DNA from 3 places in the Microbacterium sufflavum genome. Region 3 is predicted to be linked to each of the others. Evidence: predicted binding sites of a transcription regulator. Region 3 holds the regulator's gene; each other region holds the start of a gene.
What was found. The regulator LexA, encoded in region 3, represses DNA repair genes until DNA is damaged. The targets are predictions, from matches to a motif close to TCGAACANNTGTTCGA.

Region 1 (10,538 bases), on a different contig from region 3:
GTCCTTCACCACCTGCGACTTCTCGGCGCGCGCGTTGCCGCCGCGGTCGCAGACCACGATGTGTCCGGCGACCTTCGCCGGGTCGAGGGTGCCGGGCAGGCACAGCGTCGCGTCCACCGCTCCGGGTGCCGCGGCATCCTGTGCCGCGATCGAGGGCCCGGAGACGCTCTCACCGAACGGCACGCTCACCGAGGCGCCGGCCTGCGCGAAGCCGTCGAACTGCACGGTGCCCTCCCACGTGGGGATGGTGGAGGCCGCGACCGTGGTGTACCACGGCGACGCGTGGTCGGCCGTGACCGGGTCGGGACCGTCGTTGCCGGCGCTGGTCGCGACGAACACACCGGCGGCCGCCGCGTTGAGGAACGCCAGGTCCTCTGGTGCCATCACGGTGCTCGCCGCACCGCCGCCGATCGAGTAGTTGATCACGTCGACGCCGTCGGCGACGGCCTGGTCGATCGCGGCGACGAGGTCGCTCAGCGCGCAGATGTCGTCCGTGGTCACGGTCGTGTCGGGCCCGACGTAGCAGGCCTTGTATGCGGCGACCTTCGCGCCGGGCGCGACGCCGGAGATCGTCCCGAAGTCGACGCCCTCGATCGCAGCCTCCACCCCGAACTCACCCGCCGCCGTGCTCGCCGTGTGCGAGCCGTGGCCGTCGCCGTCCCGCGGCGAGAGGTAGTCGTACTGGAAGTCGAAGCCGGCGGCCTGGGCTCCCGCGAAGAAGTACTGCCCGCCGATGAGCTTGGTCGAGTAGTCGCTCGTGTCCCAGTCCTGGCCCTCGACCATCGCGCCGCGGAACTGCCCGCCGTCGGACTTGTCGAAGTACACGTAGGTGCCGTCGGTGTAGGGCTGCTGGCCCTTGTGCCGGGCGTTCTGCTTCTTCTGCTGCTTGAGCTTCTTGCCCTCGAACGACGGGTGCTCCGGGGCGATGCCGGTGTCGATCACACCCACGACGACGCCCTCTCCGGCCTTCTTCACGCCGCCGGTCTGCTGCCACACCCCGCCGCGGCCCTTGCGGTCGTCGCCGAGGCCGAGGTAGTCGGTGGAGGTCAGCGCGTCGGGGTGACGGATCTCGTCGGGGAACACCCCGAGAACGTCCTTCGAGGCCCGGAGCTGATCCACCTGCTCGCCCGTGAGGTCGGCGCTGAACCCGTTGAGCACGACCTGGTACGTCGTGTCCGGCGTCACGCCGACGTCGTTGATGAGGGTGGACTGCTCGGACTCGAGGTGCTTCACGTAGCGCTGCGCGTCCTGCGACTGCGTCTCGAGCTGTTCGCCCTCGGCCGGCTTCGTCGCCTTCAGTCCCTTGACGTCGCCCTCGTAGCTGGCGAGGGGATCGGCCTTCATGACCACGATGTAGTGCCCGGGGGTTCCCGCGACCGGAACGGGGTGTGTCACCTCCCCGGTCGCTGCGTGGCCGGCGGTTGCCGTCGATGCGATGAACAGCGTGGCCAGGGTGGCGGCCGCTGCCATCCGGAGGGGTGTTCGACCCATATCTCGCTCCCGATGATCACGGTGCGGCGTCGTTGCCGCACCGCGGATCACGATAACCCCGCTCCTCGGCGCCGGATCGAGAACTGAACGATGGTCATCCCCGGTCGTGCCGATCGGCCAGGGTGCGCGACGGCCGGGTCGGGCGAAGGTCGCCGGTAGGCTGGAGAGGTGGCCCGAACCCCCGTCCTCACGACCCGCGTGCTGCTCGTCTGCGCCGCGATCGGTGTCGCGACGGGCCTCCTCGGCGGGATCGCCGGGTGGGTCACGCCGGTGCTGCTGGCGAGCCCGCTGCTGTTCCTCTACGGCCTCGTGCTCGGGTCGCACGTGCTGCCGGGCATCATCGCGCAGGAGGTGCTGCGGCTGCCGCTCGTCGCGCTCATCACGCACGTGTTCGCGGCGCTCATCGCGAGCGCGTTCAATCCGGCGTGGGCGCTGCGTTTCATCGGCACCGCGCTGCTGTTCGGGCTCATCCAGGAGGGGGTCGCCGCGCTCACGCGGTACCGCTCCTGGGGCGCCTGGCGCTTCTTCGTCTCGGCCGCGATCATCGGCGTGATCGTCGCGGTCGTGGTGTTCTTCGCCGCCCACCTGTCGGTGATGCCGGTGTGGGCGCAGATCCTCTACCTTGCGATCTCGGTGCTCGGCCCGATCGCCTGGACCGCGATCGGCCTCGCGGTCGGCACGTCGCTGCGCCGGGCCGGGGTCGCCCGCCGCTAGCCCCGGAGCCTCGCTGGATAACACAGGTAAGGCTCAGCTAAGTTAGAGGCACACCCTCCGTCGAGCCCGGGACCTGCCGTGCGCCCATCCGCGCCCCTCCTCCGCGTGCGCGAGCTCTCGCTCACCCACGCCGGTGCCGCGCACCCCTCCCCGCGCGATGTGTCGTTCGACATCCGGCCCGGCGAGGTCGTGCTGCTGCTCGGTCCGTCCGGCTCCGGGAAGTCCACGCTCACCCTGGCGCTCAACGGCCTCATCCCGCACGCCCTCCCGGCGACCATGACCGGCACGGTCGAGGCGGGCGGGCTCGACACCGCGGACACCGCGACCGCGACGCTCAGCACGCACGTGGCCATGGTGTTCCAGGACCCGGACGCGCAGATCGTCACGGGCACCGTGTACGACGAGGTGGCGTTCGGTCCGGAGAACCTGCTGCTCCCCGTCGAGGTGGTGCGGGAGCGCGTCGCGGAGTCGCTGCGGCGCGTGGGCCTGTGGGACCGCCGCGACGACAACCCCGACCACCTGTCCGGCGGCGGGCGGCAGCGGCTCGCGATCGCCTGCGCCCTCGCGATGGGGTCGCCGCTGATCGTGCTGGACGAGCCCACCGCGAACCTCGATCCGCAGGGCATCGACGACGTGTACGCCGCGCTCGCGGAGGTGGTGGTCGCTGGCGATCGCGCGATCCTGCTCGTGGAGCACAACCTCGACGCCGCGATGGCCTTCGTGACCCGCACGATCGTGCTCGACCGGGAGGGGCGGGTCGCGTTCGACGGACCGGCCGCGGAGACGATCAGGGCGCACGCGGACGAGCTGCTCGCGATGGGCGTGTGGCTGCCGGGGGCCACCCTCGCGGCGCTGCGCCTGCGGGAGCGGGGGCACCGGTTCGATCCGCTGCCGCTGACCCCGGACGAGCTCGCGACGGCGCTCGCTGTGCGCGACGCCGTGCCCGACGCATCCGACGAATCCGACGAATCCCGCGAATCCGGCGCCGCCGCGAACCGGCCCGGCGAGTCGATCATCCGCACGCGAGGGCTCACGGTGAAGCGACGGCGCACCGAGATCCTGCACGGGGTGGACCTCGATCTGCCCGCGGGCAGCCTCACCGCGATCGTCGGGGCGAACGGGGCGGGCAAGACCACGCTCATCCAGGCGCTCGCCGGTGTGGTGCCGCCGCCGAAGGGGCAGGTGTCGGTCGACGGCATCGATCCGGGCACCGCCTCCCCGCGGGATCTCGCCGCCCGCATCGGCTTCGTGTTCCAGAACCCGGAGCACCAGTTCATCGCGGCGACCGTGTTCGACGAGCTCGCCCACGGCCTGCGGCTGCGGCACGTGACGGACGACGAGATCGCGGCGCGGGTCGCCGAGATGCTCGACCGATTCGGGCTGACGCACAAGGCCGACGTGCACCCGTTCCTGCTGTCGGGCGGCGAGAAGCGGCGGCTGTCGGTCGGCACCGCCCTGATCACACGGCCCCGGGTACTCGCCCTCGACGAGCCCACGTTCGGCCAGGATCGCGCGCGCGCCACCGAACTGCTCGCCCTGCTGCGGACCCTGCGCGCGGAGGGCACCACGATCGTGCTCGTCACGCACGACCTCTCGCTGGTCGCCGAGCACACCACGCACACGGTCGTGCTCGCGGACGGCCGGGTGCACGCCGCCGGGCCGACCGCGGAGCTGTTCGCCGACCCCGCGGTGTTCACCGACGCGGGCCTGCGCCTCCCCGACGTGCAGCTCGTGCTCGCCGCCGCGGGCCTCGCCACGGAGTCCCCCGCACGCACCGCCGCGTCCGGCCCCATCCCCGCACCCGCATCCGCGCCCCCAGCATCCGCATCCGCTCCCGCTCCGGACCCGGAGGCGTCGTCGTGAGCGGCAGCACCGGCACCGTGTTCGACCCGTACGCGCGTCTCACCGCGACGGCGCCGCACCAGTTCCTGTATGCGCTCAACCCGCTCGCGAAGGTCGCGGGGTTCGCTCCCGCGATGGTGCTGCTCGTGTTCGTGCGCGATCTCGCGACGCCCGCCGCGTTCCTCGCGCTCGCGTACGTGCTGATCCTGTCCGGAGCCAGGGTCACCGGGCGGCTGCTCGCGCTGCTGCTGCTCGGCCTGCCGTTGGGGATGCTCGCGGTCACCGTCGGGTTCTCGCTGTGGGTCGATGCCGCACGGGTCGACGGCACCCCGGCGCTGCTCTCGGTGGGCGACTGGACGCTGTACAGCGGCGCGCTCACGATCGGCGCGGCCACCGCGCTGCGGTTGGGGGCGATCGTCGCGCTGGCGCTGGTGGGCGGCCTCACGACCAGCGGCTCCGACCTGGTGCGGGCGAGCGTGCAGCAGCTGCGGGTGCCGTACCGCATCGGGTACACGGCTCTGGCGGCGTTCCGCTTCGTGCCGCGGTTCGGGCACGAGCTGGCGGTGATCCGCGCGGCGCACCGGGTGCGCGGGTACCACGGCGGGCGCGGTCCCCTCTCCCGCATCGCCCGAGGCTGGGGGTACATCGTGCCGCTGCTCGCCGGGGCCATCCGGCATGCCGAGCGCGTGGCCCTGGCGATGGATTCCCGGGCGTTCGGCGCGCATCCGACGCGGACCGAGCGGCACCTGGTGCCGTTCCGCGTGCGCGACACCGTGTTCACCGTGGCGATGCTCCTCACCTCGGCGGCGATCTTCCTCGTCTTCTTCCCCTGGCAGCTCCCCCTCTCCTGAAAGGCACTCCATGGCATTCAGCAAGATGGTCAAGCCCGAGACGACCGAACTCCTGCACCTCACCGTGCTGCGCTCTGAACGGCTCTCGTCGCACTGGATCCGCGTGACGCTCGGCGGCGGTGAGATCGACCGGTTCCGCCCGATGGGGTACGACCAGTGGTTCCGGCTGTTCCTGCCCATCGGCGGCGAGGCCGGTCTCGACCGGGTGCCGGCGAAGGCGAACAAGATGTTCGGCTATCTCAAGTTCCTGCGCATCCCCGACGGCGAGCGGCCCGTGATGCGCAACTACACGGTGCGCGCCTTCCGGACGGCGACCGCCAAGGCAGGGGCGGAGATCGACGTGGACTTCGTGTTGCACGGTTCTGCGGCCGACGGCACGGCGGGCCCGGCGTCGCGGTGGGCGGAGACCTGCGAGCCCGGCGAGCACGTGCTCATCATCGACGAGGGCCTCACGTTCAACCCGCAGCGGGGGACCGATCGCGTGGTGCTCGTCGGCGATGAGACCGCCCTGCCCGCGATCGCCGGGATCGCCGCCTCGCTCCCGGCGCACGCCACCGGCACCGCGATCGTCGAGGTGCCGGCCGACGACGACGCCCTGGACTTCCCGCGCCCTCCGGGGCTCGACGTGGTCTGGATCGTGCGCCCCCACGACGCGGCGCCCGGTGCTCTCGCCCTGGAGGCGCTGGGCCGGAGCGAGCTTCCGGGCGCGCCCTTCCACGCCTATGCGGCCGGGGAGCAGTCGCTGGCCTCCGGTGCCCGCAGGCTCCTCGTGGGCGAGCGCGGCGCGGACAAAAACGCCGTGAGCTTCTGCGGGTATTGGAAGATCGGAGCGGCGTCGCCCGCGTCGAAGGCCGCCCGCGAGGCCGCGTCGGAACCCCTCGCATGAGCGCTCAGGATACGGCCGACGGCGCACCCGATCACGCGAAGGCGCCGGAAACTACGGACGGCGCACCCGATCACACGAGCGCGCCGGAAGCTACGGATGGCGGACCCGATCACATGAACGCGCCGGAACCCGCGGACCTCGGTACCCCTCGCATGAGCGCGCCGGACGGCGGTGTCTCCGGCAGGCGGCGCTTCCGGTTCCCGACGGCGCTGCTGCTGACGTGCGCCGCGCTGGGCGTGGCCGGCGGGCTGCTGCTCGCTCCCGCGAACTGGGTGTCGACGATCCTGTTCCCGGGGCTGCCGTTCGTGAGCGTCGCTCTCGCCGGCCTGTGGCTGCTGCCGTCGGTGATCGGCCCTGCGCCTGCTGCGCGCGCCGCTCGTGGGTCTGCTGGTCGGGTTGCTGGCCGGGCTTGTGATCGTGCCGTTCTCCGGGTACGGCTTCGGCAGCGTGGCGACGAACCTGTGGTGGGCGGCCTTCACCGAGCTGCCGTTCCTGTTCGTGATGTGGCGCTACTGGGGCACGTGGCTGCACTACGTCGGGGCCGTGGTGGTGGGGGTCGTGTATCCCCTGCTCGCGTGGGCGTCGTTCGACCTGGGCGGTTTCACCCTTCCGGTGCAGCTGCTCTTCTTCGCGATCACACTCGCAAGCTGTGTCGCCGCCACCGCCCTCGGCATCCTGATCGCTGATCGCCTGCGCGCCGCCGGAGTCGGCCGCAGCCGCTGACCCCGCCTCGACGCGACTCGAGCCCACCCCCACCACCCGAACACCCGTCAGGCGGCGATGTCGAAGCGGGCCCGCCCACCGAGCCGGGGCGTGCGTGCGGGGTCGATGTACCGCGGAGGCACGAACCACACCCTCGCCATCCCGCCGCCGCTACCACCGCCACCACTGCCGCGTTCTCCGCTGTCGATGTGGATGTCCCACCCGTTGTCGTGGATGCGATGGTGACACGTCTCGCACAGCAGCACCCCGTTGGACAGATCCGTCGGCCCGCGGTCGCGCGACCACCACCGGATGTGATGCGCCTTCGTCATCTCCGGCGGCAACCCGCACATCGCACACCCCCCGTCCCGCTCCACCAACGCCAGCCGCTGCGCCCGGGTGAACAACCGCTTCTCCCGCCCCCAGTCCAACACCTCACTGCCCCCGCCGAGCACACACGGGATCACCCCGCCGCCCGCCGCCATCCGCCGCACCGCCCCGACGCTCACCGGCTGATCGATCCCGTCCACCTGCGCCGACCCCGACCCCGCCTCCAGATCCCCCAGACCCACCCGCACCACCACCGTCGCCCCGGCCAGCGGCAACCGCGACGCACACCCGAGCACGTGCCCCGCGAACGCCGACAACGCATCCGCCTGGATCATCGGCACCGTACGACGGTCCGCATCCGGAGCCCCCGCATCCGGCGCCTCGTGACGCGCCGCGAACGCTGCCGACACGAACCCCCGGATCGCCGCCACCACCGGCGCCGCCGTCTCCGCATCCAGCACCGCGTTCAGATGCACCATCCCGTCACGCTCGAACAGCGTCAACGACCGACGCGACCGCTGCTCCTCCGCCCGCGGCTCCGCCCCATCCGGATCGACCCACGCCTCCGCCCGCACCACCAACCGCCGCACCTCATCCACCGACAACCCCGCCGCCTGCTCCACCAGCACCCGCTCGGCCTCCGCCACCCGAGCAGCACCCACGGCCACGCGGCACCGGTCGAGCATCGCGACGATCAGCGCGGCCGCCGGCGCACCGAGCGCACCCGCAGCCAACGCCTCCCGCACGGACGGGCACTTCGCCGGCAGTCGCTGCCCCAGGAGGTCGGCGCGCGGGGCCGTGGCCTCGCCCACCGCCACCAGTCGCGCCGCCTCTCCCGTCGAGACTCCGGTCGTCGCGGCGATCAGCCTCGCCGGGTTCCGATAGCCCTGCTGCTTCGCCAGGCTGCCGGCACCGAGCTCAGGCCGCGACTCCCGCGCGATGCCCGCTCCCACCGACACGTGCACCGCGTCGAGGCGTCTCCGCAGCACGCCGATCGCGTCGTTCACCGCGATCAACTGCTCGCGGTTCAGGTCCATCGGATCGCCCGCGCCACCCCACGCGGCGTCGAGGCGGGACATCGCCTCGTGCAAACCGGAGAGTGTGGACATGCCCCGATTCTACCGTCGACGGCGGCGAGTTTCGTATCTTTGTTCGAATCGAGAACCGGGATATCGGGGGGCGTGAGGGCCACCGACGCCCTCCACGAACCGCACGGTGGCGCCCGACGGAACGAGCTCGCAGACCACGCCCTCGCGACCCGATCGTCCCCGCCGGAGCACCCATCGATAGCATCGGCGGCATGGACTGGCGTGACGACCGCATCCGCTCCGCCGCGCGGGGAGAGAACCCGACGCTGCTCGCCGAACTGCCCGGCGGCTACGCGGTGATCGGCGATGTGCAGTTCCTCCCCGGCTACTGCGTGCTGCTCGGCACGGATCCGGAGGCCACCGCGCTGGCGGACCTGCCGCGGGAGGAACGGGTACGGTTCCTCGCCGCCGTCGACCTCCTCGCCACGGCCGTGGAGCACGCCTGCAGAGAGGTCGATCCGGCGTTCCGTCGCATCAACATCGACATCCTCGGCAACAACGACGCCTTCGTCCACGCCCACATCTGGCCCCGCTACGAGTGGGAAGCGCCCGACCTGAGGTCCTGGCCCGTCTGGCGCTACGACCCCTCGAACTGGCACGACGCCGCCACCCGCCTCGGCCCGCAGCACGACGATCTCCGGGCCCGCATCACGGCCCACCTCCGACGCCTCGCCGCCGCCGACTCGATCTCGATCGCGCGCCGCCCCGCCCCCTGACGCGATCCATCCCCCGCTCCGCCCCTGTCGCGGCCTCACAGACGCACCCCGGACCACCTCGCCCGGCACGTCTCCGACCCCGCACACGGGCCGCACCGAACCACTCGGGCTACTTCACACTCCCCTGCGTCAGCCCGCCGACGAGCCACTTCTGCAGGAACAGCGCGAGCAGGTAGATCGGGATGAGGCCGGCGAGGCTGGCGGCGGCCATCTGCCCGAACATCACCTCGCGGCCGCCCTGCATGAGCGCGATGCCGACCGGGAGGGTCTGCGAGTCGATGCTCTGCGTGAGCAGCAGCGGGATGAGGAAGTCGTTGTACGCGAGGATGAACACGATGATCGACACGGCCACGATGCCGGGCGCGGTGAGCGGGAGGATGACCGCCCACAGGGTGCGCAGCGGTCCGCAGCCGTCGATCTGCGCGGCCTCGTCGACCTCGAACGGGATCGCGCGGAAGAACCCGTCCAGCAGCCACACGGCGACCGGGGTGAGCAGCAGGCCCTCCACGATGCCGAGCCCGATCACGGAGTCCATCAGCCCGGCGGTGCGCACCAGCACGAACAACGGGATGATCGCGACGATCGGCGGGGCGACGTAGGCGGAGACGATCAGCCCGAGGGTCTGCTTCCCGCCCGCGCGGAGCCGCGCCATGGCGTAGTTGGCGGGGATCGAGACGACGAGCGACACCAGCACCGCCACGAGCGCGGCACCGAGGGAGTTGCGCAGGTAGGTGAGGATGGGCCAGTTCTCGAACGCGCCGACCCAGTTCTCGAACGCGAGCCGCGAGGGCAGGATGCGGGTGGACAGGATGTCGTCCGGGCTCTTGAACGACATGCCCACCATGTACAGCACGGGCAGCAGGGCGAGCACGATCGCGACGAGGATCACGACCCACTTCACGACGGTGACGAGCACGGACGGGCGACCGGGGCGCGAGATGCTCGAGGTGCGGCTGCGGCGACGACGGCGGCGCGCGTCCGGCACGACCAGCGTGACGGTCGCGCTGTCGGAGGCGTGGTCGGAGGTGCGGAGTGTGAGCGACATGTCAGCTCTCCCTGTGCAGGCGCTGCCGGACGGCGTTGAGCGGCAGGATGACGATGGTGACCAGCACCAGGAACGCGATGGTCTGCGCGGCGGCAGCCCCCACGTCGAAGGTCTGCAACCCGGTGCGGTAGATCTCGAAGCTGCTGACGGTGGTGTCGAAGCCGGGTCCGCCGCCGGTCATGATGAACACCAGGTCGAACACCTTGAACGACACCACGAGCTTGAGCAGCAGCACGGTGACCAGGCTCGGCAGCACGAGCGGGAACGTGATGCGCCAGAACGTCTGCCACACCCCGGCGCCGTCGACCTGTGAGGCCTCGTAGACCTCGGTCGGCAGGGTCTGCAGCGCGGCGAACACGAGCAGCACGCAGAAGGGCGTCCACTGCCACGCGTCGACCACGATCAGCGAGACCATCGCCGCCGGGCTCGAGCCGAGGAACAGGAACGGCTCGGCGCCCGGGCTGAACGACTGACCGATGTTGTTGAGCAGCCCGCCGGTGGGGGCGAGCATGAGCTTCCAGATCACGCCCGCCATCACGGGCGGCGTCATCAGCGGCAGCAGGAGCAGCACCCGGATGATCCGTCCGCCCTTGACGGCCGCGTCGAGTGACAGGGCCACCACGAGACCGGCGACGAGGGCGATCAGGGCGGACGGGATCGCGAAGAGCAGCGACCTGCCGAGGGACGGGAGGGTGACCCCGTCCCCCAGCAGTGCCGCGAAGTTGTCGAACCCGACCCAGTCCGCGAACGGACGCCCCAGCGACGAGTCGGAGAACGACGCGGCGACGATGTAGGCGAGCGGGTAGATCGCGATGATCACGATCGCGAGGATGGCGGGCGCCAGCAGGGCGCGGCCCGTCCACGACGCGCGTC
Region 2 (10,538 bases), on a different contig from region 3:
GGACGCGGCGGCGATCGACGAGGCCGACAAGGTCGACGATCCCGACGTGCTGCCCTGGTGGCGCCGGAACAAGACGGGCCGCGAGGAGGATCCGGACGAGGGAACGCTCGGTTCCGACGACATCACGGCACTGCTCACCACGAACGAGCCGACGCCCGCGTACGACCAGGCGGTCACGGTCGCCAATCCGTCGGAGGTAGCCACCGAGGTGCTCTCCGACGTCCGGTCCATCGCCGACTCCCTCGCTGAGCAGCAGACCACGGCCCTCCTCGACGACGAGTCCGACACGGGCGAGATGCCCGAGCTCCCCGGGCTCGACGGCTTCGGTACCGAAGGGCCGGGGGAGCGGGGGCCACAGGCTCCGGTCGCTCCGTACATCCTTCCGTCGCCCGGCGTGCTCTCCGAGGGGCCGCCCTCGGTCGCGCGTTCCGACGCGAACGACCGCATCGTCGAGCAGATCACCAGCGTCCTCGACCAGTTCAAGGTCGACGCGAAGGTCACCGGCTTCTCCCGCGGCCCGACGGTCACGCAGTACGAGGTCGAGGTCGGTCACGGCGTCAAGGTCGAGAAGATCCTGCAGCTCAGCAACAACTTCGCCTACGCCGTCGCCTCGAACGACGTCCGCATCCTCTCTCCGATCCCTGGCAAGAGCGCGATCGGCATCGAGATCCCGAACACCGACCGGGAGACGGTGGCCCTCGGCGACGTGCTGCGTTCCGCCGCAGCGCAGAAGAGCACTCACCCGCTCACGATCGGCGTCGGCAAGGACGTGGGCGGCAACTTCGTCGTCGCGAACCTCGCCAAGATGCCGCACCTCCTCGTCGCCGGCTCCACCGGCTCGGGTAAGTCGAGCTTCGTGAACTCGATGATCACGAGTCTGCTGATGCGCGCTCGCCCGGCGGATGTGCGCATGGTGCTGATCGACCCGAAGCGCGTGGAGCTCACGAGCTATGCCGGGGTGCCGCACCTCATCACCCCCATCATCACGAACCCCAAGAAGGCGGCTGAGGCGCTGCAGTGGGTCGTGAAGGAGATGGACATGCGGTACGACGACCTCGCGTCGTTCGGCTTCCGTCACATCGACGACTTCAACCGTGCCGTCCGCGCCGGTGAGGTCGAGGTGCCGGTCGGCAGCGAGCGGGTTCTCAAGCCCTACCCGTACCTGCTGGTCGTCGTCGACGAGCTCGCCGACCTCATGATGGTCGCCCCGCGTGACGTCGAGGACTCGATCGTGCGCATCACGCAGCTCGCTCGCGCGTCCGGCATCCACCTGGTGCTCGCCACGCAGCGTCCGAGCGTCGACGTCGTCACCGGTCTCATCAAGGCCAACGTGCCGTCCCGGCTCGCGTTCGCGGTCACGAGCGTCACCGACAGCCGCGTGATCCTCGACAGCCCCGGCGCCGACAAGCTGATCGGTCAGGGAGACGCGCTCTTCTCGCCGATGGGCTCGTCGAAGCCCTTCCGCCTGCAGGGTGCCTGGGTGGACGAGAAGGAGATCGACGCCGTCGTCAAGCACGTCACGCGTCAGGCTCGACCGGAGTACCGCGCCGATGTGCAGGAGGCGATGGAGCCGAGCAAGAAGAAAGAGGTCGACGAGGACATCGGCGACGACCTCGAGCTCCTCCTCGCCGCGGCCGAGCTCATCATCTCGTCGCAGTTCGGATCCACGTCGATGCTGCAGCGCAAGCTCCGCGTCGGGTTCGCGAAGGCCGGCCGGCTCATGGATCTGCTCGAGTCGCGTGAGGTCGTCGGCCCGTCGGAGGGGTCGAAGGCCCGCGACGTGCTGGCCACCCCGGAGCAGCTGCCGCAGGTCATGGCTCGCCTTCGCGGCGAGGACGTGCCCGCGTCCGCTCCGAGCGCCGGCGCACCGGCCGCCGCACCTCCGTCGCCCGAGCGCGACCCGATCGCGGGGCAGTACGACGGGCTTCCGGTCGTGGAGGCGGAAGGCGATGAAGACGCCTGGGGCCTGACGGGACGCGACTGATGGCCATTCCCCGGCAGCTCCCCAACGCGATCACGGTGGCGCGGATCCCGCTCGCGGTGGTCTTCTTCGTTCTCCTGCTCCTCGGGGGCACCTATGGAATCTCGGATCCGGTGGTGCGTTGGATCGCCGGCATCCTCTTCATCGTGGCCATCTCGACCGACTGGGTCGACGGGTATCTCGCGCGTCGCTACGACATTGTGAGCGACTTCGGGAAGCTGTGGGATCCGATCGCCGACAAGCTCCTCACGGGGGCCGGTTTCATCGGGCTGGCCATTCTGGGCGAGGTCAACTGGTGGATCGTGATCGTGATCCTCGTCCGCGAGTGGGGTATCACGATCCATCGTCTGGTGGTCGCGAGCGAGCATGTCGTCGCTGCCGCCTGGATGGGCAAGATCAAGACCGCGTTCCAGGGCGTGGCCCTCGGCTGGGCGTTGTTGCCGCTTCACGTGTGGATCGGTCTCGGTCCGTGGACGACCATCACCTTCCTGCTCATGCTGATCGTGCTCGTCCTCACGGTGGTCAGCGGAATCGACTACATCGTGGCGCAGGTACGCGGTTCGCGACAGCGGTCATGACGTCGTTCACCCCTGAGATGGTCGTGGGCGCCCTGCGCGCGCGCGGCTGGACGCTCGGGGTCGCCGAGTCGCTGACCGGCGGCGCGGTCTGCGCGGCGCTGGTCGCCGTTCCCGGAGCCTCCGTCGTTCTCCTCGGCGGCGTGGTCGCGTATGCGACGCCGGTCAAGCATTCGCTGCTCGGGGTAGACGCCGAGCTGCTCGCGACAAAGGGACCCGTCCATCCCGAGGTGGCGCGGCAGATGGCCGAGGGGGTTCGCCACGCCGTCGCCGTCGACGGACGGTCGGCGGACGTCGGTATCTCCACCACCGGGATCGCCGGGCCGCAGTCGCCGGACGGTCAGCCGGTCGGGACCGTCCATCTGGGCGTCGTCACTCCGGAGGGCACTCGCACGGAGGCGTTCGTCTTCGACGGCGACCGAGCGGCGGTGCGCGCGCAGTCGGTGGCGATGCTGGTGCGAATGCTGGCTGAGGCGGTCGGGGAATACGAGCCGACAGCCGAAGGTTGATACCGATGTGCTCACATTCAAACCACAGAGTGCAAGGGTAGATTCTGTGCAGGCCAGGAGGGCTAGACTGGCTGTCTCTTCGAGGGGAACCTCGATCGAACACATGGGGAGGAGGTTCCGATGATTCTTGTACGACAGGAAATCGGCGATGTGCTGAGGGACTTCCGCCTGCAGAAGGGGCGCACCCTCCGGCAGGTCGCAAGCAAGGCGTCCGTCGCGCTCGGCTACCTCAGCGAGGTCGAACGCGGACAGAAGGAGGCGTCGAGCGAGATCCTCGCCTCGGTCGCGGAGGCCCTCGACGTTCCCATCTCCACCATCATGCGCGAGGTCGGGGATCGCATCTCCGTCCTCGAGGGCATCCAGGTCTTCCCCGACGTCGTTCCCGACGAGCTGGTCGCCTCGGTCGAGCCCGAGCTCTCGCTGCACTGACCACTCGGCCGGGTGACGATGCGACGTAGCGAATTCCTTCGCGCCGTCGACGCGGAGTTCCAGGCGCGAGGGCCGTCACTGGTGAACGACCTCAGTCTGACGGCGGTCAACGGCCGTACCGCGAGCGAAGCGCTGGCGGACGGCGTGCCGCCCCGGGAGATCTGGCTCGCCCTGTGCGAGGAGATGGATGTTCCGCTGTCTCGGCGGCACGGCGTCGGACGGCTGGAGCCGCGGAGCCGCTGAGTTGCTGCTCTCGTTCTCCGGGCTGTGCGGAACTCCGACACGCCGCGTTGCGCTGTTGTCGAAAATCTGTTCGAACCGGGCGTAGTCTTCTGCACAAGTGGTTTCGATGCCTGGATCATCACAGACCTCGGGTGGGCCGATGCAATGTCGGTGGCTCGTCCTAGCGTGAGGACCAGGCTGAAGAAGCCACACGCCTTGTCGGAGAGTTCCTTCCAGCCGGAAGAGCCGCGACAGCCTACAGGCGGCATCACACGCGCAGAAGGAGCACACCATGCCATCACCCGCCGACCGCGAGAAGTCCCTCGAGACCGCCCTCGCGCAGATCGACCGTCAGTTCGGAAAGGGCTCGGTCATGCGGCTGGGCAGCGATGAGCGCGCCCCCGTGGCAGTCATCCCCACCGGCTCCATCGCCCTCGACGTCGCCCTCGGGGTCGGAGGCCTGCCGCGTGGCCGCATCGTGGAGATCTACGGCCCGGAGTCCTCGGGTAAGACCACACTCACCCTGCACGCCATCGCCAATGCGCAGCGCGCGGGTGGTATCGCGGCGTTCATCGACGCGGAGCACGCGCTCGACCCCGACTACGCCGCGAAGCTGGGCGTCGACATCGATTCCCTGCTGGTGTCGCAGCCGGACACCGGTGAGCAGGCGCTGGAGATCGCCGACATGCTCGTGCGGTCCGGTGCCATCGATCTCATCGTCGTCGACTCGGTCGCGGCCCTCGTGCCGCGAGCCGAGATCGAGGGTGAGATGGGCGACTCCCACGTGGGTTTGCAGGCCCGGCTCATGTCGCAGGCGCTGCGCAAGCTGACGGGTGGGCTCAACCAGACCAACACCACGATGATCTTCATCAACCAGCTGCGCGAGAAGATCGGCGTCTTCTTCGGATCGCCCGAGACCACCGCCGGTGGAAAGGCGCTCAAGTTCTACGCCTCCGTGCGCATGGACATCCGACGGATCGAGACCCTCAAAGACGGAACCGACGCCGTCGGCAACCGTACGCGGGTCAAGATCGTCAAGAACAAGATGGCCCCGCCGTTCAAGCAGGCGGAGTTTGACATCCTCTACGGCGTGGGGATCTCTCGCGAGGGCAGCCTGATCGATTTCGGCGTGGAGCACGGGATCGTCAAGAAGTCTGGCTCGTGGTACACCTACGACGGCGACCAGCTGGGGCAGGGCAAGGAGAACGCGCGCACGTTCCTTCTCAACAACCCCGACATCGCCCTCGCCATCGAGACGCAGATCAAGCAGAAGCTCGGCATCGGTGCGCAGCCCGCGCCCGCGTCTGCGGACGAGCTCGCTGAGCGTCGCCCGGCCTGATGAACGAGCAGCGTGGGGGCGATCCGGAACGGATCGCCCCCATCATCCCTCTCTTCGGAGGGGCGCCGTCTCGGCAGCCCTCACGACGGCCTACCCCGCCCGATCATTCGGGGGTGGACGCGCCGGCATCGACTGACGGCGCCGCGTCGTGGCGCTCGACCTGGCATCAGGCGCCGTCCGACTTCCCGCAGGAACCCGACGCGGGCACGCCGAGCGAACGGCATCCCGCACGCGGTCGACGCGGGCGATCGACAGCGGGCACCCCGGTCCCTCGGCTGCGCGCGATCGACGAGGGGACGCTCGGCGGGGCGGATGCCGAGCGGGGAGACGAGGACGGTCCCACCACGGAGGAGGTCCGTGTCGCGGCCGAAGAATCTCTGCTCCGCAAGCTTCGCACCCGCTCGTTGTCCGTCTCCGAAGCGCGCCTGGTCTTGAGAGGCCACGGGGTGGAGGCGAACGACGTCGACGACCTGATCGAGGATTTCTGCCGTCGCGGTTACCTCGACGACGCGGTGCTCGCCGAGATGCTCGTGACCTCGGGCGCCGAACGAAAGGGGCAGGGGCGTGTCGCGCTGTCCCGTGCGCTCGCCCAGCGCGGGATCCCGCGAGAGGTGATCCATGCGGCGCTGGAGGAACTCCCTGACGACGATGCGGAGCGGGCGCTGGAGTTCGCTCGCACCAAGGCGCGGTCTCTCAGCCGACTCGACGCCGACACGGCGCTTCGTCGCCTCACGGGTCAGCTGGCGCGGCGTGGTTATGCCGGATCGGTCGCGATGACCGCCGCCAAGACGGCGCTGCGCGAGGCGTCGTCCGGTGGTTCCGGGTCCGGCGTGCGCTTCGTGGATTCCGACTGAGGGTGCCGCCCTGAGCGCGGTGACGGGGCTCGTACAATGGACAGATCATGACTATCCCCCGCAGTGAACCGACGATCATCAGCGCCTCATCGGCGGCCGTCGACGACGACGGGCGACAGCGATCGTATGAGGTGCGTACCTTCGGGTGCCAGATGAACGTGCACGACTCCGAGCGGCTGTCCGGTTCGCTCGAGAGCGCGGGCTACGTCCCTGCGCCCGCGGGCAGTGAAGCCGACGTCGTCATCATCAACACGTGCGCCGTGCGCGACAATGCGGCGGGCAAGTTGTACGGCACTCTCGGACACCTCGCCGCGGTGAAGCGTCGGAAGGCGGGCATGCAGATCGCCGTCGGTGGCTGTCTCGCACAGATGGACAAGCAGGCGGTGCTCGACAAGGCGCCGTGGGTCGATGTCGTCTTCGGAACGCACAACATGGGCTCCCTGCCCGGCCTCCTCGAGCGCGCCCGCCACAACGGAGACGCGGAGCTGGAGATCCTCGAGTCGCTCGAGGTGTTCCCGTCCACGCTTCCGACCAAGCGCGACTCCGCCCACAGCGGTTGGGTGTCGATCTCGGTCGGCTGCAACAACACCTGCACGTTCTGCATCGTTCCGAGCCTTCGTGGCAAGGAGAAGGACCGCCGCCCGGGCGACATCCTCAACGAGATCCGGCTGCTGGTCGAGGACGGCGCGATCGAGGTCACCCTGCTCGGCCAGAACGTCAACTCGTATGGTGTGGAGTTCGGAGACCGCCAGGCCTTCGGCAAGCTGCTGCGCGCGGCCGGGCAGATCGAGGGCCTGGAGCGGATCCGATTCACGAGTCCGCATCCGGCCGCCTTCACCGACGACGTGATCGACGCGATGGCCGAGACACCGAGCGTGATGCCGCAGCTGCACATGCCGCTCCAGTCGGGCAGCGACCGCATCCTCAAGGCCATGCGGCGTTCGTACCGCAGCGAGCGTTTCCTGGGCATCCTCGATCGGGTGCGGGCACGCATCCCGCACGCGGCCATCACGACCGACATCATCGTCGGGTTCCCGGGTGAGACCGAGGAGGACTTCGAAGACACGATGCGGGTGGTCGAGCAGGCACGCTTCTCCGGAGCCTTCACGTTCCAGTACTCGATCCGGGAGGGCACACCGGCGGCGACGATGGCGGATCAGGTTCCGAAGGCCGTGGTGCAGGCCCGCTACGATCGCTTGATCGCACTGCAGGAGCGCATCTCGCTGGAAGAGAACCAGAAGCAGGTCGGCCGCGAGATCGAGGTGCTCGTGTCGACCGGGGAGGGCAAGAAGGACGCCGAGACCCACCGCCTGACGGGCCGAGGCGAGGACAACCGTCTCGTGCACTTCGAGGTCCCGCCGGGGTCGGAGCTTCCGCGCCCGGGTGACGTCGTCACGGTGACGGTCACGCACGCCGCGCCGTTCCACCTGCTGGCCGATGACCCCACCGGCGCGCCTCTGCGCATCCGCCGGACACGGGGCGGAGATGCCTGGGACCGCTCGCAGGCGGAGTCGTGCGCGGTGCCGTCACCGAGTGCGAGCGGGTCGAGCGCCGTGTCGCTCGGGCTTCCGACGCTGCGCGTCGGCGTGTGACCGCGCCGCGACTCTGGGCGATCGTCGGTGCCACGGGCACGGGCAAGAGCGACCTCGCCCTGGACCTGGCCGAAGCGCTGCGGCGTCAGGGTAACCCGGCCGAGATCATCAACGCCGACGCGATGCAGGTGTATCGCGGCATGGACATCGGCACGGCGAAGTTGCCGACCGCCGACCGTCGTGGCATTCCCCATCATCTCCTCGACGTGCGAGAGGTCACGCAGGATGCTGCTGCCGCTTGGTATCAGCCGCTGGCGCGTGCCGCGGTGCGCGACATCCAGGAGCGCGGCGGAGACGCCATCCTGGTCGGCGGCTCGGGTCTGTACGTCTCCAGCGTGATCTTCGACTTCGACTTCCCGCCGCGAGACCCGGCGGTGCGGAGGCGGCTGGAGCTCGAGTTCGAGGCCGAGGGGATCACGCCGTTGCTCGAGCGACTGCGGCTGCTCGATCCGACCACGGCGGAGCGCGTGGACCCCAGGAACAGCCGACGGGTCATCCGTGCGCTCGAAGTGGTGGAACAGGGGAGTGCTACGCACGGGGCAGCGCTTCCCGATGCGCCGACGCTGTGGATGCCGCAGACGCGGATCATCGGCCTGCGCCTGGACCGCGAGCCGCTCGTGCGCCGGCTGAACGACCGGGTCGACCGCATGTGGGCGCAGGGGCTGGTGGCGGAGGCCGAGAGTCTCCGTGGGCGTGGCCTGGAGAGCGGCACCACGGCTTCCCGCGCGATCGGCTACGCCCAGGCGCTGGGACAGTTGGACGGCCGGCTCACGGAGGCGGAGGCGATCGCGGAGACGCAGGCCCTCACCCGCCGGTACGCCCGCCGTCAGGTGTCGTGGTTCAAGCGTTACCCGCAGCTCGAGTGGCACGACGTGCCGACCTCCGCGGAGCAGCTTCTCGCCGACTGACGAGTGTCGGTGCCCGGTGCAAGACTGCGCGCATGGCCACTCACTTCTACACCGCCTCCAGTCTCGATGGGTTCATCGCCACGCTCGACCATTCACTCGACTGGCTGCTGAGCCTGGACATCGATCTGGAGGGGCCGATGGCGTACCCGTCGTTCGAGAAGAATGTCGGCGCCCTCGTGATGGGGGCGTCCACCTACGAGTGGGTGATGCGGCACGAGGAGGGACGGTGGGGGTACACCCAGCCGACGTGGGTGCTCACGCACCGCGACCTCGAGCTGCCCGCGGGGGCGGCCGTCGAACTCACCAGCGACGCCGTGAGCGAGGTGCACGCCCGCGCGGTGGCGGCGGCGGAAGGTCGCGATGTCTGGATCGTCGGCGGGGGAGACGTCGCCGGGCAGTTCGCCGACGCCGGGCTTCTCGACGAGGTCTGGGTGCAATACGCCCCGGTCACCCTCGGGTCAGGTGCACCGCTTCTTCCTCGTCGACTCGATCTGGAGTTGCTCGAGGTCGCGCGCAACCGCAGCTTCCTGTGCGGGCGCTATCGCGTCGTCCGCGACGAGGGGGGAACGAACCGTCCCTAGACTGGGAGCATGGTCGCATTCACCAAGGGGCACGGCACCGGCAACGACTTCATCATCATCGCCGACCCCGATGGGCAGCTGCCTCTGTCACAGGAGCAGGTGGCTGTGCTCTGCGACCGCCACTTCGGCATCGGCGCAGACGGGGTCCTGCGGGTCGTCCGCTCTGCGTCCCTTCCGGAGGGCGCTGCGGCGCTGGCGGAAGAGCCCGCCGCGGAGTGGTTCATGGACTATCGCAACGCCGACGGCTCGGTCGCGGAGATGTGCGGCAACGGGATCCGCGTGTTCGTGCACTATCTGGTGCGTTCCGGTCTCGCGAGTATCGAGCAGGGCGCGACGCTGCCGATCGGTACCAGGGCCGGAGTGCGCCACGTGACCCGCAGCGCGAACGGCTACCAGGTCGACCTCGGGGCGTGGCGCCTGTCGGGCGACGACCCACTCGTCCGTGCGGATGGGCTCACCGTGACCCGCCCCGGCCTCGGCATCGATCTGGGCAACCCGCACGTCGTAGTCGCGCTGGCATCCGAGGCCGAACTCGCGCTGCTCGAGCTCACGCGTGCACCCGAGCTCGAACCCGCCCTTCCTGCGGGCGCCAACGTCGAGTTCGTCGTCCCGGGTGAACCCCTGGTCCGCGACGGCATCGGCCATGTGCGCATGCGGGTCTCCGAGCGCAGCGTCGGCGAGACGCTCAGCTGCGGAACCGGTGTCGCGGCGACGGCCCTCGCCGTGCGGTACTGGGCGGGTGCGCAGGCGCCGAACAACTGGCAGGTCGAGGTGCCCGGTGGCACACTGGCCGTGCGGATGTTCCCGGCGGAGGACGGCGAGCACGTCGCGCTCTCCGGGCCTGCGCAGCTGGTCTTCCAGGGTGAGATCGACCTGCTCTGAGGCGCGGATCAGACCAGCGCGATCGGCTCCGTCGGTGGCGTGCCGTGCTTGCGCACCTTCAGGATGCGGTAGCCCTTGCCGGTCGCGGTGCGGAAGACGCTGAAGCCGGGGTGGAACGTGCTGGCGATCCACCGCTGCAGGGAGTCGGCACCCAGATTGCGCTGCACCACGAGCCAGGCATCGCTGCGCTCGTCGAGCCGGGGGATCCACCGTTCGAGAAGCCCGTGGAGCCCGTTCTTCCCCACGCGGATCGGCGGGTTGGAGCGGATGGTGCGGAAGGTCACGTCGTCGGGAACATCTCCGGGCAGCGCGGCGTTGACATTGGTGAGGCCGAGCGCGGAAGCATTGCGACGCACGAGGTCGAGCGCACGTTCATTCACGTCCACCGCCCAGACGGTGGCGTGCGGTGAAGCCAGAGCCATCGACAGGGCGATGGGTCCCCAGCCGCTGCCGAGGTCGAGAAGATGGCCGCCGGGTGGAACGGGCGGAGTGTTGGCGAGAAGGACCGCGGTTCCGGCATCGAGCCGATCCGGGCTGAAGACCCCACCGGCGGTGGTCATCTCCAGCTCGCGCCCTGCCAGGGATACACGGATCGTGCGCAGGTTCTCGGGGCTTGCCGGGGCCGCAGTGAAGTAGTGGTCGGACCCCATACGGTGAGCGTACCGG
Region 3 (10,538 bases):
CCGCGCGGGGTGTCGCAGCGGGTCAGCGCAGAGCCCGCGCTTAGGCTCGAATCGCCATGATTCGGTTCGAGAACGTCACGAAGCGCTACCGCGGGACGTCGAAGCCCGCCCTGTCCGGAGTCGACTTCGAAGTGCAACGCGGGGAGTTCGTCTTCCTCGTCGGCGCTTCGGGATCGGGCAAGTCGTCCTGCCTGCGGCTCATCCTGCGGGAGGACGTGCCCACCAGTGGTCGCGTCGCCGTCCTCGGTCGCGATCTCCGCTCCCTCGCGAACCGGAAGGTGCCCTACTTCCGTCGCCACATCGGCTCCGTGTTCCAAGACTTCCGCCTGCTGCCGTCCAAGACCGTGCACCAGAACGTCGCGTTCACGCTGCAGGTCACCGGCTCCTCGCGCGGTTTCATCCAGCAGGCCGTGCCCGAGGCCCTGGCACTGGTCGGGCTCGAGGGCAAGGAGAAGCGCATGCCGCACGAGCTCTCCGGCGGTGAGCAGCAGCGCGTCGCGATCGCCCGTGCCCTCGTGAACCGTCCGCAGGTGCTGCTGGCCGACGAGCCCACCGGAAACCTCGACCCCGCGACCTCCGTCGACATCATGCAGCTGCTCGCCCGCATCAACGCCGGCGGCACGACCGTGCTCATGGCCACGCACGAGGCGGGGTTCGTCGATCAGATGCGTCGCCGCGTGATCGAGCTGCGCGACGGCGAGATGGTGCGCGACGAGGTCCACGGCGGCTACGGCGACACCTCGAACATCCCGCGACTCGCGCCGGAGGAGGTGCGGGGAGCCGCCGCCGCGGCCGCCCTCACCGCGGTGCAGGAGGTGCAGCGGCAGACCGCCGACCTGTCGGTGGTGCGTGCCGCCCTGGCGGAGGAGCTCGACGCGCAGCGCCGCGCCGCCGCAGCCGCGGCCCCGCAGCCGGAACGTGAGCCGCAGGTGGTCGAGCCGCCCGAGCCGCCGCGTCGCGGAGTGGTGGAACCGCCGGATGAGGCGGAGCGTGCCCCGGCCGCGGAGAAGGCTCCGGTCGAGCGTCCGGCCACCCCTCGCACGCACCCGATCGTGCTGCCGGAGGTCGACGTCGCCGAGCTCGGCGTGGCCGACCGTCTCGGCCTCTCCGACCAGGACGACGAGGAAGTGGGCCCGACCTCATGAGAATCGGCCTGATCCTGACCGAGGCCCTCGTGGGTCTCCGTCGCAACATCTCGATGGTCATCTCCGTCGTGCTGGTGACGTTCGTGTCGCTGACCTTCGTGGGCGCGGCGATCCTCATGCAGTCCCAGATCGGCGTGATGCGGGGCTATTGGGCCGAGCGTGCCCAGGTGGCGGTGTACATGTGCTCGGCGGTGTCGGAGTCGGACACCTGCGTCGACGGCGCCGCCAGCGAGGAGCAGGTCGCCGCGGTGCGCGCCCAGCTCGAGGGCGACGCGCTGGCGCCGCTGATCAGCTCCATGACGTTCGACACCAAAGAGGAGACGTACGCCAAGCTCGTCGAGCAGGTGGGCGAGGAGCAGGCGAGCGTGCTCACGCCCGACCAGGCGTTCGAGGTGTTCTTCGTCACGATGAAGGATCCGGGGCAGTCGCAGGTGCTCGCCGAGGCGTTCAGCGGACAGGCGGGCGTGGAGCAGGTGCAGGACCAGTTGCAATACCTCGAGCCGCTGTTCTCCGCGCTCACCGTCGCGACCTACATCGCGGTCGGGATCGCCGTGCTGATGCTGATCGCCGCGACCCTCCTGATCGGGACGACCATCCGACTATCGGCCTACGCGAGACGCAAGGAGATCGGGATCATGCGCCTGGTGGGCGCGTCCAACCGGTTCATCCAGACGCCGTTCGTGCTGGAGGGCGTCTTCGCGGCCTTCCTCGGCTCGGCGCTCGCGTGCGCGGCGGTCGTCGCCGGGGTGCACTTCGGCGTCAACGGCTACCTGCGCGGGCGGGTCCCGTTCATCACGACCTGGGTCACCATGAACGACGCGTTCCTCGTGGTGCCCGTGCTGGTGGGGATCGGCGTCGTGCTGGCGGCGCTGTCGGCCGGCTTCGCGATCCGTCGCTGGCTGCGCACCTGATACCCTGAAAGGCTGCTCGGCCGGATCCTCGGTCGAGCTCGTCACGGCAACAGGAGAGCATCATGCCCAGGGAACGCGGGGAGAAGGTCGTCGCGACCAATCGTCGCGCGCGTCACGACTACACCATCGAGAAGTCGTACGAGGCGGGAATGGTGCTCACCGGCACCGAGGTCAAGTCACTCCGTCAGGGGCGCGCGAACCTCAGCGACGGATACGCGTTCGTCAAGGGCAACGAGGTGTTCCTCGACGCCGTGCACATCCCGGAGTACTCGCAGGGGCACTGGACCAACCACTCCGCCAAGCGCATCCGCAAGCTGCTGCTGCACCGTGAGGAGATCGCCAAGCTCTCCCACGCGGTCTCGGCCGGTGGTTACACCCTGATCCCGCTGAAGCTCTACTTCTCCGACGGCAGGGCCAAGGTCGAGATCGCTCTCGCGAAGGGAAAGCGCGAGTACGACAAGAGGCAGACGCTGCGCGAGCGGCAGGACACGCGCGAGGCCGAGCGGGCCATGCGCCTGCGCAACCGCGTCGGCGAGTAGCCCGCGCCGTCAGGGCGCCGGGGTGAAGCAGAACACGCGGCCGAGGAACGCGAGCTCGCGCTGCAGCGCGTCCACGATGTTCTCTGCGCTGCGGAAGCCGTGCCCCTCTGCCGGATACAGCGCGTACTCGTGCTCGATGCCGTTCGCGGCGAGGGCGTTGCGGATCGCCTCGGACTGCGACGGAGGCACCACGCGGTCCTCGCCGCCCTGGAGCAGCAGCACGGGCACGTCGATGCGGTCGGCGTGCGTGAGGGGTGAACGCTCGACGTACACGTGCTCGTCCTCCGGCAGCCTCCCGACCAGACCGTCGAGGTACGGCGCCTCGAAGTCGTGCGTCTCGGCGGCCAGCAGGCGCAGGTCCGCCACACCGTAGCGGCTGATGCCCGCCGCGAAGGTCCCGCCCCGCACCAGCGCCGACAGAACGGTCCAGCCGCCGGCCGAACCGCCGCGGATCGCGATGCGCGCGGGATCGGCGAGCCCCGCATCGGCCAGGCCCCGCGCGGCGGCGACCACGTCGTCCACGTCGACCACACCCCACTGCCCGACGAGGCGGTCGCGGTAGGCCCGGCCGTAGCCGGTGGAGCCGCCGTAGTTCACGTCGAGCACGCCGATGCCGCGGCTCGTGAAGAACGCGACCTCGGACGACGCGGCCCCCGTCACATGCGCGGTCGGTCCTCCATGGACGAACACGATGTACGGCGGAAGCTCGCCGGGAGCCGCGGTGTGCGCGGGGTTCGCGGGCGGGTAGGCGAACGCGTGCACCGAGCCGTGCGCGCCGTCCACCACGATCGGCTGCGCGCCGGGCATCCACTCCGGATCGGACGGGACCCCGCCCGCCACGGCCTCCACGCGGCCCGAGTCGAGGTCGACGCACCATACCCCGGGCGTGGTGCCCGAGCTGTTGCCGCTGAGCAGCACGCGGGAGCCGGACACGTCGTCCACGCTCACGTGCCCGTCGGCGGGGAGGTCCAGCGCGGTGCTCGTCGTGCCGTCCGCCGGGAGCACGTGCACCTCGTCGCGGCCGTTCGTGCGCGCGGCGACCACGCGTCCGTCCGCCAGCGGCTGGAACCACCGGTTGCCCAGCACCCACAGGCCGTAGCCGGTGTCGGCGTCGGTCCCGGTCAGGGCGATCGGTGCGGCTGCGGGTGTCACGCCGTCGACGTGAAGGCGCTGCACCTGCCAGCGCCCGGACGCGTCGTCGGCGTACACGAGCGCGGTGTCGTCGAGCCACTCCGGCTGCAGGGCGGCGGACGACGCGATGCGCACGACCTCGCCGTCGGCGAGCGACGCGATCGCGAGCTGCGCCTCGTCCCACGGCATCGTCCGCTCGTGCCACTCGACCCAGGCCACCCGCGTGCCGTCGGGCGACAGCGCCGGGTGCGCGAAGAAGCCCGTGCCCTCCGCGATCACCCGGAGCGCGCCGTCGTCCTCGGCCGCGGACCCGTCCACCGGGATCTCGACGATGCCGCGCCGGTGCGGGTCCGGACGGAGGTCTTCGCGCACGGCCAGCAGTCGTCCGCTCTGCAGTCGGAGTCCGCCGTACGACGCACCGGCGGGCGTGAGCGGCTCGGGCTCGCCCCCGGGGACGAGGCGATGCACGCGCTGATCCGCGCCCGAGACGAAGAACAGCGCACCGTCGCCGGCCGTCCACGCCCCGCCGCCGTACTCGTGCACGCGCGACCGCGCGCTCCACGGAGCCGGCAGGATCTCGGCGCCGGAGGAGCTGCGTACGGTCACGCGTCCGGCTTCGGCCGGCACGGACTCGCCCCACCAGATCTCCGACCCGGCGAACCGGGCGCCGTCGATGCGCGGTGCGGAGGTCGCGACAGACGCGGCGGTGAAGGGGGAGGGCCAGGAACCGAAGGGCAGCGACGACATGCCTCGAGCCTAGGCGGACCGACACACGGCGTCACACACGTGCGGCCCCGCGCGGGGCTGTTCTAGGTTGCTGGAAACGCCCGGTTCGTCCAGGGCGTGGAGCGACAGCCGAGCCCGGCACCCGCCCGCGAACGACACGCCTCCCGTGCCGTCCGCGCGCCCCGGCCCCCTGTCCCCAGGAGTGAAGATGTCCACCGAGATCGACACCACCGGCACCGCCCGCGTGCCGTTCTCCTTCGAGCTCTACCCCCCGCGCAACGCGTCGAGCGAGGAGGGGCTGCACGAGACCGTCCTGCGCCTGGCCGCAGCCGGTCCGGAGTTCCTGTCGGTGACCTACGGTGCCGGCGGCTCCACCGGGGGGCGCTCGCTCGACGTGCTGCGCTTCATCCGCACCCACACCGACGTCGAGCCCCTCGCTCATCTCACCTGCGTCGGCAACACCTACGCCGGGGCGACCGCGCTCATCCGCGAGTTCCTCGACGCGGGGATCCTCAGCTTCCTCGCCCTGCGGGGCGACCCGCCCGCCGGGCAGACCGAGGACTTCCTCGGCGACCTGGAGAGCGCGGCCCAGCTCGTCCAGCTGATCGACCGCGTGCAGGCCGAGCGTGCGCCGTACGAGGAGTCGCCGGTTCCCGGGATCCCCGGTGCCGCCCGGGTCGCGCCGCGGCGGAGGGTGAACATCGCGGTGGCCGCGTTCCCGAAGGGCCACCCCCGGGCGACCCACCGCACGCAGGACGTGGAGGCCCTGCTCGCGAAGCAGGCCGCCGGTGCGACGTTCGCGATCACGCAGCTGTTCTTCCACGCCGACGACTACCTGGCCTTCGTGGAGCGTGCCCGCGCGGCCGGGGTGACCATCCCGATCCTGCCCGGCATCATGCCCATCACCTCGCCCGCTCGGCTTTCCCGCGTGCTGGAGCTCACGGGAGAGGAGCTGCCCGGAGAGCTCTCCATCGCCCTCGACGTGGAGCCGACCGCCGAGGGGCGCCGCGAGATCGGCATCGCCTGGGCCGCGCGCCTGGCCGCGCAGGTCGTGGCCGGCGGCGCCCCCGGCGTGCACCTCTACGCCTTCAACCAGCACGAGACCGTCCTCACCGTCCTCGCCGAAGCCGGCATCCTCCCGGCTCTGCGCCGTTAGACCCCCGCCGAAAGGAAACACCATGACCGCATTCCCCGAGGGAACCATCCTCGGCTACCCCCGCATCGGCCGTCGCCGCGAGCTCAAGAAGGCCGTCGAGGCGTTCTGGGCGGGCCGCATCGACGAGCAGGAGCTGGAGCGCACGGCCGCCGAGCTGCGCGCCGCCACCCGAGAGCGGCTCGCCGCGCTCGGCCTCGGCCGGGACGACTCCGCGATCCCGGAGTCCTTCTCGTTCTACGACCAGGTGCTCGACGCCGCGGTGACCGTGGGCGCGATCCCCTCGCGCTTCGAGCACCTGCGCGCCGCCGACGGCACGGTCGGCCTCCCGGCGTACTTCACGATCGCGCGGGGCGAGGGGGAGCGCGCGCCCCTGGAGATGACGAAGTGGTTCGACTCGAACTACCACTACCTCGTGCCGGAGATCGGTCCGGAGACGGTGTTCTCGCTGTCCAGCGACCGGCTCGTGCGCGAGGTCGCAGAGGCCGCTGCCGCAGGCTTCACCACGCGCCCGGTCGTGGTCGGCCCGGTTACCCTGCTGGCGCTCGCGAAGGCCTCGGACGACGCCCCCGAGGGCTTCGATCCGCTGTCGCGCCTGGACGACGTGCTCCCCGTGTACCGGGAGCTGCTCGCCCGCCTCCGGGCCGCGGGAGCGACCTGGGTGCAGCTCGACGAGCCGGCGCTCGTGAGCGAGTCGCTCCCCGCCGACACCGCCGCCCTGGCGACCGCGGCCGAACGTGCACTCGCCGTGCTCGGGGGAGCGGAGGACCGTCCGTCGATCCTCGTCGCCGCCCCGTACGCGGCGCTCGACGCCGTGTTCCCGGTCCTCGCGGCCGCACCCGTCGAGGCGATCGCGGTCGACCTGGTCCGGGGCGCTGTGCCGTCCGCGGCGGAGGGTCTCGCGGACAAGACGCTCGTCGGCGGCGTGATCGACGGGCACAACATCTGGCGGGGCGACCTGGCCGCGGCGTTCGCCACGCTCGAGCGTCTGCGCGACCTGGGGGCCGCGGCCGTGTCGGCCTCCACCTCGACCTCACTGCTGCACGTGCCGCACGACGTCGCCGACGAGACCTCGCTCGACCCCCGCCTGGTGTCGTGGCTGGCGTTCGCCGATCAGAAGGTGCAGCAGGTCGGTGTTCTGGCCCGCGGGCTGTCGCAGGGTCCCGAGGCGATCGCCGCCGAGCTCGACGAGGCCTCGGCGGCCCTGCGCGACCGGCTGGACGCGCCGGGCGTGCGCGACGGCGCGGTGCGCGAGCGGGCGCTCGTCGACGCCGACTTCTCGCGGGTGTCCTACGAGGAGCGGGAGAGTGCGCAGGAGGCCCTCGGCCTCCCGGTCCTGCCCCTGACGACGATCGGGTCGTTCCCGCAGACCGCCGACATCCGTCGCGCACGGGCACGGTTCACGCGCGGTGAGATCCCCCGCGACGACTACGACGACTTCCTGCGCCGGGAGATCGCCGCGGTCGTGTCGCTGCAGGAGGACCTCGGACTCGACGTGCTGGTGCACGGGGAGCCGGAGCGCAACGACATGGTGCAGTACTTCGCCGAGAACCTCGACGGCTTCGCGGTCACGGAGCACGGGTGGGTGCAGTCGTACGGCTCGCGCGCCACACGCCCGTCGATCCTGTGGGGCGACGTCTCCCGGCCGGCACCGATCACGGTCGACTGGTCCGGATACGCGCAGTCGCTCACCGCGAAGCACCTCAAGGGCATGCTCACGGGGCCGGTGACGATCCTCGCGTGGTCGTTCGTGCGCGACGACCAGCCGCTGGGGGAGACCGCGAACCAGGTCGCGCTGGCGCTGCGCGAGGAGATCGCCGACCTCGAGGCTGCGGGCATCGCCGTGATCCAGGTCGACGAGCCGGCCCTGCGCGAGCTGCTGCCGCTGAAGAAGGCCGATCAGCCGTCCTACCTGGACTGGTCGGTGGCGTCGTTCCGTCTGGCGACCGGTGGGGCAGCACCGGGCACGCAGGTGCACACGCACCTCTGCTACTCGGAGTTCGGTGTCGTGATCGACGCGATCCGCGCGCTGGACGCCGACGTCACGTCCATCGAGGCCGCCCGCAGCCGGATGGAGGTCGTCGCGGACATCGCCGAGGCCGGGTTCGACCACGGCATCGGCCCCGGCGTCTACGACATCCACTCCCCGCGGGTTCCCGCGGTGGAGGAGGTGGAGTCCCTGCTGCGTCGCGCCGTGGAGGAGATCCCCACGCGGCAGCTCTGGGTCAACCCGGACTGCGGCCTCAAGACCCGCGGCTACGAGGAGACCACCGCGTCGCTGCGGAACATCGTCGAGGCCACGCGCCGCGTGCGCGCCGAGGTGGGCGCCTCGGTCTGATCATGTGACGAAGGCCCTCTCCGAGCGATCGGGGAGGGCCTTCGTCGTGTCCGGGTCAGACGGCTCGCAGCACCGCGACGACCTTGCCGAGCACCACGGCCTCGTCGCCGAGGATGGGCTCGAAGGCGGTGTTCCGCGGCAGCAGCCACGTGTGTCCATCGCGGCGACGGAGCACCTTGACGGTGGCCTCGCCATCGAGCATCGCCGCGACGATCTCGCCGTTCTCGGCGTCGTGCTGCGAGCGGACGACGACCCAGTCGCCGTCGCAGATGGCGGCGTCGATCATCGACTCGCCGGAGACCTTGAGCATGAACAGGTCGCCCTTGCCGACGAGCTGCCGGGGGAGCGGGAAGATCTCCTCGACCTGCTGGTCCGCGGTGATGGGCACGCCGGCGGCGATGCGGCCGACGAGGGGCACGAGCGCGGCGTCGCCGACGGGAGTCGTGACATCGGCCGGGTTCTCGGCGCCGGAGCCGGTGCCGGGCAGGTCGATCAGCACCTCCATGGCGCGCGTCTTGCCCGGGTCTCGACGCAGGTAGCCGCTCAGCTCCAGCTGGCCGAGCTGGTGCGTGACGCTGGAGAGCGACTTGAGCCCGACGGCGTCGCCGATCTCGCGCATGCTCGGCGGGTAGCCGTTCTGGGCGATGGCGGCCTGGATGACCTCCAGGATCGCCATCTGCTTGGGGCTGAGGCTCTTGCGACGGCGGGTCCGCGGCGCCTCCGACTCCGGGGCTGTGGTCTCGCTCATGATGCTCCTTCAGTGCGTGAGATCCGACGTCGCTCTTCGAATGTCGGTGGCCCGTGGTGGGGTGTCCTTGTCGAAACCGTATCCGAGAATCGCGCCGATCTGGAAGATCTGTTCGAGCGTGTCGGACGATTCGTGGACAGGGTTTCGAAGACAGCTTGACAGATGTTCGAACTCGAAGATATCTTCGGAACGTAGCTTCGCATTCACGGCTCCCGGCCGAGTCGCGGATGCGAACGCTACGCCAACCTCCCCGGGCCCTCGCGGCGCCGGGACAGTGAAGGAGCAGACATGAGCACCATCAGCCTCAGCACCGCGACCGCGATCTCCGCCACGGCCCGTCCGGCCACGCGGCTCCGGCTCACGGCTCGCGGTCGCGGTGTGCTGCTCGCGGTCGCGTCCGTCCCGCTCGCCGTCGGCATCGCCTTCGCGGCGATCAGCGGCGGCAGCGCCATCGCCTCCGGTGCCGACAAGCCCGTGGCCGCCGTCGAGACCATCACGGTCATGCCCGGTGACACCCTCTGGTCGATCGCCGGCTCGATCGCTCCCGAGGCCGACCCGCGCGACGTGATCGGCGACATCAGCCGCATGAACCTGCTCCGCGGCGGAGAGATCCAGATCGGTCAGGAGCTCGCGATCCCGGCGCAGTACGCGGAGTGACGCATGGCCGTCGGTGCCGCCTCGTCCTCTTAACATGGATAGGGTGACCCTCTCCCTCAACGATCTCCCGCTGCGCGACGATCTGCGCGGACTCACTCCGTACGGCGCACCGCAGGCACCGCTCCCGATCGCCCTCAACGTCAACGAGAACACGCATCCCGTTCCTGACGAGGTCGCCAGCGACATCCTCGACGACATCGCCGTGGCGATCCGCGACGTCAACCGCTATCCCGACCGGGAGTTCACCACGCTGCGGGAGGCGTTCGCGGACTACCTCGGTCACGGGCTCACGGCCGAGCAGATCTGGGCGGGCAACGGCTCGAACGAGGTGCTGCAGCACATCCTGCAGGCGTTCGGCGGACCGGGGCGGACGGCGTTCGGCTTCGCTCCGACCTACTCGATGTATCCGCTGATCGCGCAGGGCACGGGTGCGTCGTGGGTCGCCGGCACCCGGCACCCCGACTACTCGATCACCCCGGAGGAAGCCGCGGAACAGGTGCGCGCCGCCGACCCCGACGTGGTGATCTTGTGCTCGCCCAACAACCCCACCGGTACGCCGCTCGGGCTCGACGTCGTCGCGGCGGTCTACGAGGCCGCGCGCGGCGTCGTGATCGTCGACGAGGCATATCAGGAGTTCGCACCGCATGACGCGCCGTCCGCGCTCACGCTCCTCGACGGCCGTCCGCGGCTCGCTGTGTCGCGCACCATGAGCAAGGCCTTCGCGTTCGCCGGAGCGCGCGTCGGCTACCTGGCCGCAGACCCCGCGTTCATCGACGCGCTCCGCCTCGTGCGGCTGCCGTATCACCTGAGCGCGCTCACGCAGGCCGCGGCGGTGGCGGCGCTGCGCAACGCCGACGTGATGCTCGGCATGGTCGAGGAGATCGTCGAGCAGCGCGACCGCATCACAGCGACGCTGGAGGCACTGGGGTACACGCCCCACGAGTCCTGGTCGAACTTCGTGCTGTTCGGTGGCGTGGCCGACCCGCAGGCCACGTGGCGGCAGTTGTACGACCGCGGCGTGCTCGTGCGCGACGTCGGCATCCCCGGCCACCTCCGCGTCAGCGCGGGCACCGAGGCCGAGACGACCGCGTTCCTGGACGCCCTGGCCTCGATAGGATCGGCATCATGACCACCCCCGCGAACCCCGCCCGCACCGCGCGTCGTGTGCGCAGCACGTCGGAGTCGACCGT

Region 1: a site for LexA is predicted at 7,957-7,972, ahead of KZC56_RS07685 (HNH endonuclease signature motif containing protein). Genes of this name have one in related genera too.
Region 2: a site for LexA is predicted at 3,796-3,811, ahead of recA (recombinase RecA). Genes of this name have one in related genera too.

What each region holds. Positions count from the first base shown of each region.
Region 1 is NZ_JAHWXK010000001.1:1,560,453-1,570,990, reverse strand. It holds gene KZC56_RS07715 (S8 family peptidase) at 1-1,470, opposite strand, end outside; gene KZC56_RS07710 (ECF transporter S component) at 1,660-2,205, shown strand; gene KZC56_RS07705 (ABC transporter ATP-binding protein) at 2,284-4,068, shown strand; gene KZC56_RS07700 (energy-coupling factor transporter transmembrane component T) at 4,065-4,898, shown strand; gene KZC56_RS07695 (siderophore-interacting protein) at 4,909-5,784, shown strand; gene KZC56_RS07690 (hypothetical protein) at 6,181-6,507, shown strand; gene KZC56_RS07685 (HNH endonuclease signature motif containing protein) at 6,555-7,925, opposite strand; gene KZC56_RS07680 (HIT family protein) at 8,117-8,620, shown strand; gene KZC56_RS07675 (carbohydrate ABC transporter permease) at 8,730-9,665, opposite strand; gene KZC56_RS07670 (carbohydrate ABC transporter permease) at 9,667-10,538, opposite strand, start outside.
Region 2 is NZ_JAHWXK010000001.1:2,623,835-2,634,372, forward strand. It holds gene KZC56_RS12625 (DNA translocase FtsK) at 1-1,984, shown strand, start outside; gene pgsA (CDP-diacylglycerol--glycerol-3-phosphate 3-phosphatidyltransferase) at 1,984-2,559, shown strand; gene KZC56_RS12635 (CinA family protein) at 2,556-3,065, shown strand; gene KZC56_RS12640 (helix-turn-helix domain-containing protein) at 3,186-3,494, shown strand; gene KZC56_RS12645 (DUF3046 domain-containing protein) at 3,513-3,737, shown strand; gene recA (recombinase RecA) at 4,009-5,055, shown strand; gene KZC56_RS12655 (regulatory protein RecX) at 5,169-5,909, shown strand; gene miaB (tRNA (N6-isopentenyl adenosine(37)-C2)-methylthiotransferase MiaB) at 5,957-7,501, shown strand; gene miaA (tRNA (adenosine(37)-N6)-dimethylallyltransferase MiaA) at 7,498-8,409, shown strand; gene KZC56_RS12670 (dihydrofolate reductase family protein) at 8,442-8,990, shown strand; gene dapF (diaminopimelate epimerase) at 9,000-9,872, shown strand; gene KZC56_RS12680 (class I SAM-dependent methyltransferase) at 9,881-10,522, opposite strand.
Region 3 is NZ_JAHWXK010000003.1:36,348-46,885, reverse strand. It holds gene ftsE (cell division ATP-binding protein FtsE) at 57-1,145, shown strand; gene ftsX (permease-like cell division protein FtsX) at 1,142-2,056, shown strand; gene smpB (SsrA-binding protein SmpB) at 2,119-2,595, shown strand; gene KZC56_RS16320 (S9 family peptidase) at 2,605-4,473, opposite strand; gene KZC56_RS16315 (methylenetetrahydrofolate reductase) at 4,661-5,608, shown strand; gene metE (5-methyltetrahydropteroyltriglutamate--homocysteine S-methyltransferase) at 5,631-7,943, shown strand; gene lexA (transcriptional repressor LexA) at 7,999-8,691, opposite strand; gene KZC56_RS16300 (LysM peptidoglycan-binding domain-containing protein) at 8,980-9,348, shown strand; gene KZC56_RS16295 (histidinol-phosphate transaminase) at 9,383-10,477, shown strand; gene hisB (imidazoleglycerol-phosphate dehydratase HisB) at 10,474-10,538, shown strand, end outside.